Regions from separate parts of the Marinomonas mediterranea MMB-1 genome, predicted to be linked through region 2. Evidence: predicted binding sites of a transcription regulator. Region 2 holds the regulator's gene; the other holds the start of a gene.
What was found. The regulator sigma-54, encoded in region 2, starts transcription at its own class of promoters, with help from an activator protein. The targets are predictions, from matches to a motif close to TGGCACNNNNNTTGCTNT.
Positions count from the first base shown of each region.

Region 1: a site for sigma-54 is predicted at 2,043-2,060, ahead of MARME_RS19410 (nitrate reductase). Genes of this name have one in related genera too.

Region 1 covers NC_015276.1:4,258,666-4,264,218, forward strand. The annotation lists gene nirB (nitrite reductase large subunit NirB) at 1-624, shown strand, start outside; gene nirD (nitrite reductase small subunit NirD) at 695-1,027, shown strand; gene MARME_RS19405 (glutathione S-transferase N-terminal domain-containing protein) at 1,093-1,728, opposite strand; gene MARME_RS19410 (nitrate reductase) at 2,219-4,972, shown strand; gene MARME_RS19415 (glycosyl transferase family protein) at 4,969-5,553, shown strand, end outside.
Region 2 covers NC_015276.1:1,965,924-1,971,476, reverse strand. The annotation lists gene lptC (LPS export ABC transporter periplasmic protein LptC) at 1-112, shown strand, start outside; gene lptA (lipopolysaccharide transport periplasmic protein LptA) at 87-605, shown strand; gene lptB (LPS export ABC transporter ATP-binding protein) at 605-1,330, shown strand; gene MARME_RS08955 (RNA polymerase factor sigma-54) at 1,397-2,866, shown strand; gene MARME_RS08950 (PTS sugar transporter subunit IIA) at 2,884-3,333, shown strand; gene MARME_RS08945 (HPr family phosphocarrier protein) at 3,345-3,614, shown strand; gene mgtE (magnesium transporter) at 3,624-4,976, shown strand; gene yjgA (ribosome biogenesis factor YjgA) at 4,982-5,515, shown strand.

The sequences.
Region 1 (5,553 bases), 2.3 Mb from region 2:
AAATCTTGTGTGGGTAGCACTTGGTGTCGTTATGGCGTAAACGATTCTGTCGGCATGGCCATCTATATAGAGAACCGCTACAAAGGACTGCGTGGTCCTCATAAAATTAAATTTGCGGTATCTGGCTGTACACGAGAGTGTGCCGAAGCTCAAAGTAAAGACATTGGTGTGATCGCCACCGAAAACGGCTGGAATCTTTATGTGTGTGGTAACGGCGGTATGAAACCACGCCATGCAGACTTGTTTGCAACCGACCTCACCGACGAAGAGCTGATTCGATACATAGACCGAGTTCTAATGCTTTACGTCAAAACAGCGGATCGCCTGCAACGAACCGCAACCTGGATGGACAACCTAGAAGGTGGGTTAGATTACCTCAAAGACGTGATCATTGAAGACTCTCTTGACCTTGGTGCGGAACTCGAAGCGCAAATGCAACACATTGTCGATACGTTCCAATGCGAATGGACGACCACATTAAAAGACGAAAAAGCGTTGAAAAAATTCCGTCAGTTTGTGAACGCCGACGAGGAAGACAACAACGTCGTCTTTGTTGAAGAACGAGGTCAAATTCGCCCTGCGACCGAGTCCGAGAAATACGAATTAATCGCCAAAGCGGTTTAGAACGTCACCCCCTTGTACACCCTCCCCTTACTAAGGGAGAGGGAAAAGGTAGCCGTTAAGAGGTACAAAAATGAACTGGAAATACATTTGTCATCAAGACGAACTAGAAAACGAAATCGGAACTGCTGCGCTTGTAAACGGACAACAAATTGCGTTGTTTCGCATTGATGAAGCAGAACACATCAAAATCTTTGCTCTGTCTAATTGGGATCCTTTTGGCAAAGCCAATGTACTTTCGAGAGGGATTGTAGGCGATTTAAACGGACAACCCGTGATCGCGAGCCCGTTATACAAACAGCATTTCAACCTTGAAAACGGTCATTGCCTAGAAGATGAAAATTGCATTTTACCCACTTGGCAAACCAAGATTGAAAACGGCGACGTATTTGTAGCGGTGAACTAAAACCAAAGCGCTCAAATAGATAAGGTGTATTGGCGAATGGCGCTGTACACCTTATCTATCTCTCTTTAAATACTATTTCTAAGACCCTCAAAGCTCGGTTTTTCGGCCAATGTCTCAAGGCTAATTGTTTCCAATACGTCGCTGAACGGTGATTTTTCAAGAAAAGCTTCAATCTCTCCTGCTGCATGTTGTTCAAACAGCGCCTCATGGCGAAGTTGTATATACGCTAGGGCAATATGAAAGTATAACGTCGCCAGTGTTTTCTCTTTGTACGCGGGATTATTTCGAATGTCTGTTTTCGACCTTAAAAGCGCTTCATTTAGCCCCTCGATACCACGCATAGTCAGTTCGTTCTTGCCCTCGGTAAAGCGCTTCAATGCCACCGTTTTAAACGCCACGTCCATTAGAGTTTTGGCTGAACCAAGCAGTGCCATTTCTTGTTTGTTGGTAAGGTCCATTGGTGCGAGGAAGACGTTACGATAGGTTGCGAGTAGATACTGACAAATGACCATGCTGTCCGTCAAAACGGTTTCGTCGAGTTCCAATGCGGGGATGATACAAAAAGGATTCACCTGTTTTAATGCATCTGGCGACGACCATGGATCCACCCAAACAAGCTCAACAGAAGCCTTTTCCGACATCAAAGCTACAGCTGTCACAACGCGTGAGAAGGGAGACGTTTCATTTAAATAAAGTTTCATCAGCAATCCTTTTTTGACGTAATTTGAGACCTTTGCACGAAGTCACGAGCAAAGCCAAGACGAAGCAAAAATAGACGAAAAGCGGAGTTTATGCGTTATAAATGAGCATTTTGAGTCTGTTTATAACACTGTATTGGAGAGCGCAGTCGTCGTGCAAAGGTCTCAATTTGATATGCTATTACATACCGATAGTAAATAAAGCATGCCCTATTACCCTGCACTTTGCACCAACTCAGAGCAAATTATTTTCAGGTTGGATCGATAGTCGATGCCTAGATACGCTAGTATTTTGATTTATATAAAATTTTATTAGTTGGCTCATAGTTTGCTTTATATAAAATGCTTCTAGTAAGCACGACGATTAGCTTGTCGTACTCGGTGGTGGGTACGATCAGTCAGGCAATGTGGCCCAGTTTCCCTTAGAGAAGGTGCGTTTTTCGCGGTTTCTCTAAGGGAAACTGGGCCTTTTTTTTGGACGAGAGGTAGACAAGTGCAGGTGATAGGTAAAACAACCTGCCCGTATTGCGGGGTTGGCTGTGGTGTCGATTTTCCAGTCAATGAGTGGAAAGAAGATATCAGACCGCTTGAGAACAATAAAAATAAAGTATGCGGTGATGCCCATCATCCTGCTAATTTTGGTCGCCTGTGTGTTAAAGGCAGTAACTTAATCGATACGCTTGGGCTCGATGGACGTTTGTTGCACCCCGTTGTAAAGGGTAAACAAGCATCTTGGGATACTGCTCTAGACACAATCAGCACAAAAATAAAGCAAGTCGTTGAGGAGTACGGGCCCGACGCTTTTGCTTTCTACCTCTCGGGCCAAATTCTTACCGAAGATTATTATGTGGCCAATAAGCTCGCCAAAGGGTTTATTGGCACAGCGAACGTCGATACCAATTCTCGACTCTGCATGGCGTCAGCCGTGGTCGGCTACAAGCGTGCTTTCGGCACAGACACGGTTCCCTGTTGTTACGAAGATTTAGAGCAGTGTGATCTTCTGATTATGATTGGTTCCAATGCGGCTTGGACGCATCCCGTTTTGTTTCAACGTATATCCGCCGCAAAACAAAAACGTCCTGAAATGAAAGTCGTCGTAATAGACCCAAGAGAAACGGCTACGTGCGATATTGCAGATCTTCACCTTGCTATAACGCCCGGCAGTGACGCGCTTATATTTAACACTCTGCTGGTTGAATCGGAACGCCGAGGTAAACTGGATTATCAATTTATCAATGATCACACCAACGGCTTCAAAGACACTGTTCAAGCGGCTCGCGCATCCTCACCAAGCATCGAAAACACCGCGCAAGAAGCGGGCATCTCAGTCAACGAGCTAAGCCAGTTAGTCAAATGGTGGTGCCAAACAGAACGCTCGGTTTCTTTTTATTCTCAAGGTGTTAACCAATCTTCCAGCGGTGTAGACAAAGCCAATGCCATTATTAATTGCCATCTTGCAACCGGTCGTATTGGCCGCGAAGGCATGGGACCGTTTTCAATTACTGGTCAACCTAACGCGATGGGTGGCCGAGAAGTCGGCGGACTCGCAAACCAATTAGCGGCACATATGGACTTTACCACACCCGGCGCCATAGATTTAGTCCAACAGTTTTGGCACGCGCCCAAAATGGCAACGCAGAACGGCCTAAAAGCCGTCGATATGTTTCAAGCCATCGAAGAAGGCAAGGTAAAAGTGGTCTGGATTATGTCGACGAACCCGATGGTCAGTTTACCAGACACCAACCAAGTCCGCAGAGCATTAGAAAAATGCGAGTTGGTGATTGTCAGTGATTGCCAAATGAACACCGACACAGCCGCGATGGCAGACGTATTGCTGCCCGCAACCACGTGGAGCGAAAAAGACGGAACAGTCACCAACTCGGAACGACGCATATCTCGTCAACGAGGTTTACTGCCTGCTCCTGGAGAAGCGAAACACGACTGGTGGGCAATGTGCGAAGTCGCAAAACGTATGGGCTTTATGAAGGCGTTTAACTACGCTAGCCCTAACGAAATTTTCATCGAACACGCTGCGCTTTCCGCCTTTGAAAACGCAGGCTCAACGTTACGAGACTTTGATATTGGTGGGTTAAGTACGCTCAGCAAGCCTGAATACGATGCACTTTCGCCCATACAGTGGCCAGTTACGCCTAGCCAGCCACAAGGCACAAAGCGAATGTTTGAAGACGGTTTGTTTTTCACTCCCGACCGAAAAGCTCGCTTTATTCCCATTACGCCTAAAGCGCCTGTTGAACGTCCAAGCGAACAATGGCCTCTTGTTCTCAATACAGGACGCCTGCGCGATCAATGGCATACCATGACGCGTACAGGTAAAGCCTCTATTCTGCTCAACCACAGTGAGCAACCTTACGTGGAAATGTCACCCAGTGACGCAGAACGTTTGGCCGTAAAAGACAAAACACTGGTGAAATTAAGCTCGCGTGTTGGCGAGGTATTGATGCGCGCTAAAATCAATGAAAAACAAAAATCAGGAAACGTCTTTGTTCCGATTCACTGGACGAACCAATACAACAGTGCAAACGTCATTTCCAGTTTGGTTCCTCAAGTATTTGACCCTCTTTCAGGACAACCAGAATCCAAACATGCTTGCGTTAATTTAGAGCCTGTAGAATGCACGTATTATGGTTATGCACTCGCTTTGAACCCACTTGAACTGTCGGCGTTTGATTACTGGAGCGACGTTACCATTCCCAAAGGGAAACGCTACGAAGTCGCGATTAAATTGCCTTTGGATCTCTCATCTCTCGTACACAAAGCGGTATATAATAAGTCGGAACAGAGCGCGAGTTCAGGCGACATTGAATGCCTGACCTATACGAACCCGATTACAAACGAACATCGCTTTGCTTTCATCACAAAAGCAGGAAGTGAGTCTCGCCTTGTCGCCGCATTCTATTTTTCACCGCTTCCCAATTTGCCAGACAGCCGCTGGTTGACCAGCCTGTTTGAGCGAGAAGACCCGCTCAACACATCGGAACGAATCGCGCTGCTCGCAGGCTTACCGGCCGATGTCGAAGACAAAGGTGACATTATATGTTCCTGCTTCCAAGTCGGAAGCAAACAAATAGAAGCCAGCATCCACAAAGGTTGTCGTTCGGCCGAGGCACTAGGTGATTCCCTAAAATGCGGCACAAACTGCGGCTCCTGCATCCCTGAGCTAAAAGCACTCATAGAGTCCACCAGCACGACATCAACGACCTTAGACAGTGAGGAGTTAGCCTCATGATCGACGATTTTAAACACTTTATTAAAATCCTTGGGCGTGGCAAAAAAGGCACCAGAAGCTTGACGTCAGAAGAAGCGCAACTTGCTATGCAAATGATTCTGAACAATCAAGCACTGCCTGAACAAATTGGAGCCTTTTGGATGCTTATTCGCATTCGAGAAGAAACGGTGGCAGAAACCGTAGGATTCACTCGTGCGGTTCGAGAGTTTTTAGCGCAAAACCGCACAAACGCATCTCAAGTCGATATCGACTGGCCAGCCTACGCAGGAAAACGTAATGAATTACCTTGGTTTTTGCTGTCTGCTTTAACCCTTGCACAAGCCGGCTATAAAGTTGCAATGCACGGTCACTCATTTGATGAAGAGAACCGTATCTATGTGCAAGAGACGATCCAGTGGTTGGGTTTAAGCTCTGCCGATACAATTCAAGAAGCAGAGAAAAACCTTGAGCAGGGTAACTTCACTTACGTTCCTTTAAACGCCATTTCAACGAATTTAGCCGAACTTATGGATTTAAAACTGACTCTGGGGCTGCGTTCTCCCGTCAACACAGTGGTTCGGATGATGAATCCATTCAATGCA
Region 2 (5,553 bases):
ACAGCAAGGCATAACAAAAGCGGACACCATTCGCTCATTCGTAGACCTTGAAACTGCTCAATTTAAAGGAAACGTATCTGGACATTATGAACAAGCTACTCAAAATCAATAAGGTCACCTTGTTTCTAACAGTAAGCGCTTGTTTAAGTGCTAGCTCAAACTACGCTTTAGAAAGCGACACTAGCCAACCTCTTGAAATCCAAGCGGATGAAGCATTTTACGATCAGAAAGCGGGCGAAGCCACCTACAAAGGCGACGTTCTAATAAAACAAGGCACGATCGAAATAAAAGCAGACTTTCTAAAGGTGTTTACCGACCCAGCCACCAACACTTTTAGCTCTTTACAGGCCACTGGCACACCAGCGAGATTCACGCAGCAATTAGACGAGGCCGGAAACAGAGTAACAAGTCGCGGAGATCAGATCGACTACATTACAGATGGACGCTTAGAAATTAATGGCAAAGGCTATTTAAAGCGAGGGTTAGATGAAATAGATGCGGATTTCATCCTCTATATGATGAAAAATGAAACCTTTACCGCAGAAAACAGAGGCAATGGACGAGTAAAAATGACTTTGCAACCAGCTCAAGAGAAGAGTGAATAATGGCAATATTGGAAGCCAAACATCTCGCTAAGGCGTACAAAAAACGAAAAGTTGTGCTCGATGTGTCACTGTCCGTCGAATCTGGACAAGCAGTTGGCCTGTTAGGTCCAAACGGCGCGGGCAAAACGACCTGTTTCTATATGATTGTTGGCATGGTAGCAAATGATGCTGGAGGAATATTCATCGATGGCCTGGATGTAACTAAGGATGCGATGCACGCGCGCGCGCAAAAAGGCATTGGCTATCTCCCTCAAGAAGCATCTATCTTTAGAAAAATGTCTGTTGAAGACAACATTGCAGCCATTATAGAAACTAGAAAAACACTGACTAAACAAGAACGAAGCGACTTACTAGAAAAATTGCTTGAAGAATTTCATGTTACTCATATTAGAAAGAATTTAGGCATGGCTCTCTCGGGTGGAGAGCGACGAAGGGTAGAAATCGCACGCGCACTGGCAATGAACCCTAAATTCATTTTACTTGATGAACCTTTTGCTGGTGTCGACCCTATATCGGTCGGCGACATTAAGCAAATCATAAAACACCTCACAGACAGCGGCATTGGTGTTTTAATTACCGACCACAATGTTAGAGAAACGCTAGACATTTGCGACAAGGCTTACATTGTAGGAAATGGACACATCATCGCCTCAGGAAATGCAGATGACGTTATTAACAATGAACAAGTAAAAAAAGTCTACCTAGGCGACGACTTCAAGCTTTAAGCTCTTATTTTTCAAATAAAAAGGGAGTAATATGCATAACGCGTTCCATAAAAGAAGAGTTGCTCCATGAAGCAGTCATTACAGCTAAAAATCGGTCAGCAGTTAACTATGACTCCACAGTTGCAGCAAGCGATACGCTTACTTCAACTCTCAACTATTGACCTGCAACAGGAAATACACGATTTTCTGGAATCTAACCCACTTCTTGAACTAGATGAAGACGAGAGTGCAGCTGCAGCGTCATCAGAATCCAGCAATCAAACCGAAAAAAAAGCAGAGAGCGACACTAACTCAGAAGAAGCAAGAGTAGAGTCTGAATGGACGGAAAGTATCCCTGAAGAACTCTCTATCGACAGTAGTTGGGACGACACGTATCAAAATACAGCAGCGGCCTCTGACGCACCTTTATTTGATGGTGATTTCGACTTAGACAGTAGAAATTCTGAATCCGAAAATATACAAGACCATCTAATATGGCAACTAAACCTTACTCATATTTCTGATAGAGACATTGAAATTGCATATGCTTTAATTGAATGCGTTCAACCCGATGGCTACCTATCGATCAGCGTGCAAGAAGTCTTTGAATCCCTTGCCTCTGAACTTGAAGACTTAGAGCTCGATGAAGTTGTCGCTGTCCAACATCGCGTCCAACGATTTGACCCCGTTGGCGTTGCGTCGCAAGACCTAAGAGAATGTCTATTAGTCCAACTGGAAGGCTTTCACAATCACCAATTGTTTAAACCCGCCCATAACGTTATCGATAACTATTTACCACTTCTCGGGAATCGCGACTTTGCCCAGCTATGTAGGAAAACACGCTTAAAGGAAGAGGCGCTTAAAGACGTTATCGCGCTTATACAACAACTAAACCCAAAACCCGGCTCGACAATTGACACCTCAGACACTGACTATGTTATTCCTGATGTTTCAGTAAAAAAGAAAAATGGTATTTGGCAAGTTGAACTAAACAATGATGCGCTACCACCAGTAAAGATCAACGAAACCTATTCAGCAATGGCAAACAAGTCAGCGTCTTCGGAAGACGTAAACTACATAAAGACCTCGCTACAGGAAGCCAAGTGGTTTATAAAAAGCCTTCAAAGTAGAAATGAAACCCTACTAAAGGTCGCCAGCTGTATCGTAAATAGGCAGATCGAATTCTTCGAGTATGGCGAAGAGGCAATGAAACCGATGGTACTCCATAACGTGGCAGAAGAAGTCGGAATGCATGAATCAACAATATCTCGTGTCACAACTCAAAAATACATGCATACTCCTAAAGGTATCTTTGAGCTCAAATATTTCTTTTCGAGTCATGTTAATACAAGCTCTGGCGGAGAATGCTCCTCAACGGCTATTCGTGCCATGATTAAAAAGCTTATTGCAGAAGAACCGGCTAAAAAGCCTCTTAGTGACAATAAGCTAGCTACGATACTTGCCGAGCAAGGAATACAAGTTGCGAGACGTACCGTCGCAAAATATCGCGAGGCGATGAACATCCCTCCTTCCAATGAACGAAAGCGCCTTATTTAAGGTAGGTCATATCAACAATGTCTTTAGAAAAATTAGTCAATAGTGAGCTGGTTTTTGCTAATCAACCAATTGCCAGCAAAAAAAGAGTTCTGGAATTTTTAGCCGAGGCTATTGGGGCGAGGCTGCATTGTGAGTCAGAAGCAGTCTACGATGCGCTTTTAGCAAGAGAGAAGCTCGGCAGTACTGGCGTCGGAGCCGGAATAGCAATTCCGCACTGTAGATTTGAACAAGCAAATCATGCTGCCCTTGTTGTTATGTCTCTAGAAAAACCCATTGATTACGACTCAATAGACAGACAACCCGTTGATTTAATATTTGCACTGATAGCCCCTCCTAACGAATGCGAGGGACATCTTAAGACGTTATCTCAAATTGCAGAAATGGCACAATCTCCAGATAAATTAAAGAGACTACGTGATACTACAACAAACGAAGAATTGATAACCTCATTTCTACAACAAGTATAAGGGCGACTGCCATGCAGGAAAAGACCGTCACTATTGTAAACAAACTAGGCTTACATGCTCGGGCAGCCAGTAAACTGGTTGAAACAACGACTCGCTTTTCGTGCGATATTACCATCGAAAAAGATGGTCGAAACGTAGACGGAAAAAGCATCATGGCTATGATGATGCTGGCGGCTAGTAAAGGAACAGATTTAAAAATAAAGGCGAACGGCGATGATGAAATAGACGCTATGGACGCAATCGTCGAGGTCATTGCTAATCGATTCGGCGAAGCGGAGTAAGCCCACTACATGACTGAGCAAACCACTCAAGAACACCTCCAGACAGTAAATGAATCACTTGAGTCTGGAACAACGATGCAAATCCGGTATTTGCTCAATGGTGCTCTACCCGCTCAGGATGTAGCAAGACTTCTAGAATCTTCTCCACCAAAAGAACGTAAGCTGCTTTGGGACCTAATCGACGATAAGAACGAAGGTGAGGTTCTTCAATATTTAAGTGAAGACATCAGTGCTCAGTTCATGAAAACAATGGATACGGAACGACTTGTTGCCGTATCTGAACAGTTTGAGCACGACGATTTAACCAATATTCTTCAACATTTACCTGAGACTCTTGTAAAAGAAGTTCTCGCGTCAATGACAGCGCAAAATCGCGCCCGTGTAGAAACCCTGCTGAGTTATTCTGAAGACTCCGCAGGCGGACTCATGAACACGGACACCATTACGATCCGACCCAATATAACGGTCGATATCGTTTTTCGTTTTTTACGACGACACCAAGAACTGCCTGACATGACTGATAATCTATTAATCGTCAGTCGATCGGACAAATTTCTAGGCACCTTACCTCTCACAAAACTATTAGTCGCAGACACCTCTTCTACTGTTCGCGAAATAATGGAAACGGAAACGACCACAATCACTTCGGACATGCCTGCCAGCGAAGTAGCTCAGCTTTTCGAAAAATTAGACTTGGTCTCAGCGCCAGTGATTGATCCAGAGACAAAAAAACTATTGGGACGAATTACAATCGATGATGTCGTTGATGTCATTCGAGACGAAGCTGAGCACTCTATGCTATCGATGGCAGGTTTAGAGGATGACGAAGACACGTTCGCTCCCATTTTAAAAACAACTCGGCGACGCGCTGTATGGCTCGGAGTCAATTTAGTCACCGCTTTCATTGCTTCTTACGTTATAGGACTGTTTCAGGACACGTTAGATCAAATCGTAGCGCTCGCCATTCTAATGCCAATAGTAGCCAGCATGGGCGGAATCGCTGGTTCACAGGTTTTGACTTTGGTTATTCGAGGAATCGCCCTAAATCAAATCGGTGCAACCAATACAGGGTGGCTACTCAATCGAGAGATTGTGGTCGGAGCCCTCAACGGGATATTATGGGCAACCGTTATCGCAGCAATGACAGCTCTTTGGTTTGACAATCTCCAGATAGCCTATATCATTGCCGCAGCAATCATTATCAATCTATTATTTGCCGCCATCACGGGAACCATGCTCCCCGTCATTCTAAAGAAACTAGGCGTTGACCCAGCACTTGCGGGAAGCGTAATTCTTACAACAGTGACCGATGTCGTCGGCTTCTTATCATTCTTAGGTTTAGCAACTTTATTTTTAGTGTAAATACAATGACAGAATTTGAACAATACGACGAGTTTGACGACGAAAACTATAAGAGCAAAACTCAGATCAAGCGAGAAATGGAAGCGCTTCAGGACCTCGGTAAGCAACTGGTCGCTCTGAGCAAATCACAAAGAGCAAAAGTCCCCATGTCCGAAACCATGCGAGACGCACTGGATGAGGCAGACCGAATCAAACAGAGAGAAGCGCAACGCCGCCATCTTCAATATATTGGTAAAGTGATGCGCAGCGAGGATCATGAAGCGATTCAACATCGAGTTGATCTTTTTGATACCACCTCAGCACTGCATAACAAGCTATTTCATCAACTTGAAGCAACACGAGATCAATTGATTAATGCAGATAGTAGTCAAGAAGTATTCAAAAAATACATTGAAGAAAACCCTGATGTCGACATCCAGCAATTTCGTCAACTTATAAGACAATCTCAAAAAGAAGCGGAACAAGGCAACAAAACAACCAGTAAGAAAAAGCTTTTCAAACTATTACGCGAGATACAAGAGAAGAAGCTCAATCTATAGATTACTAGCCACTAGATTTAAATACACCTAGAATCAGC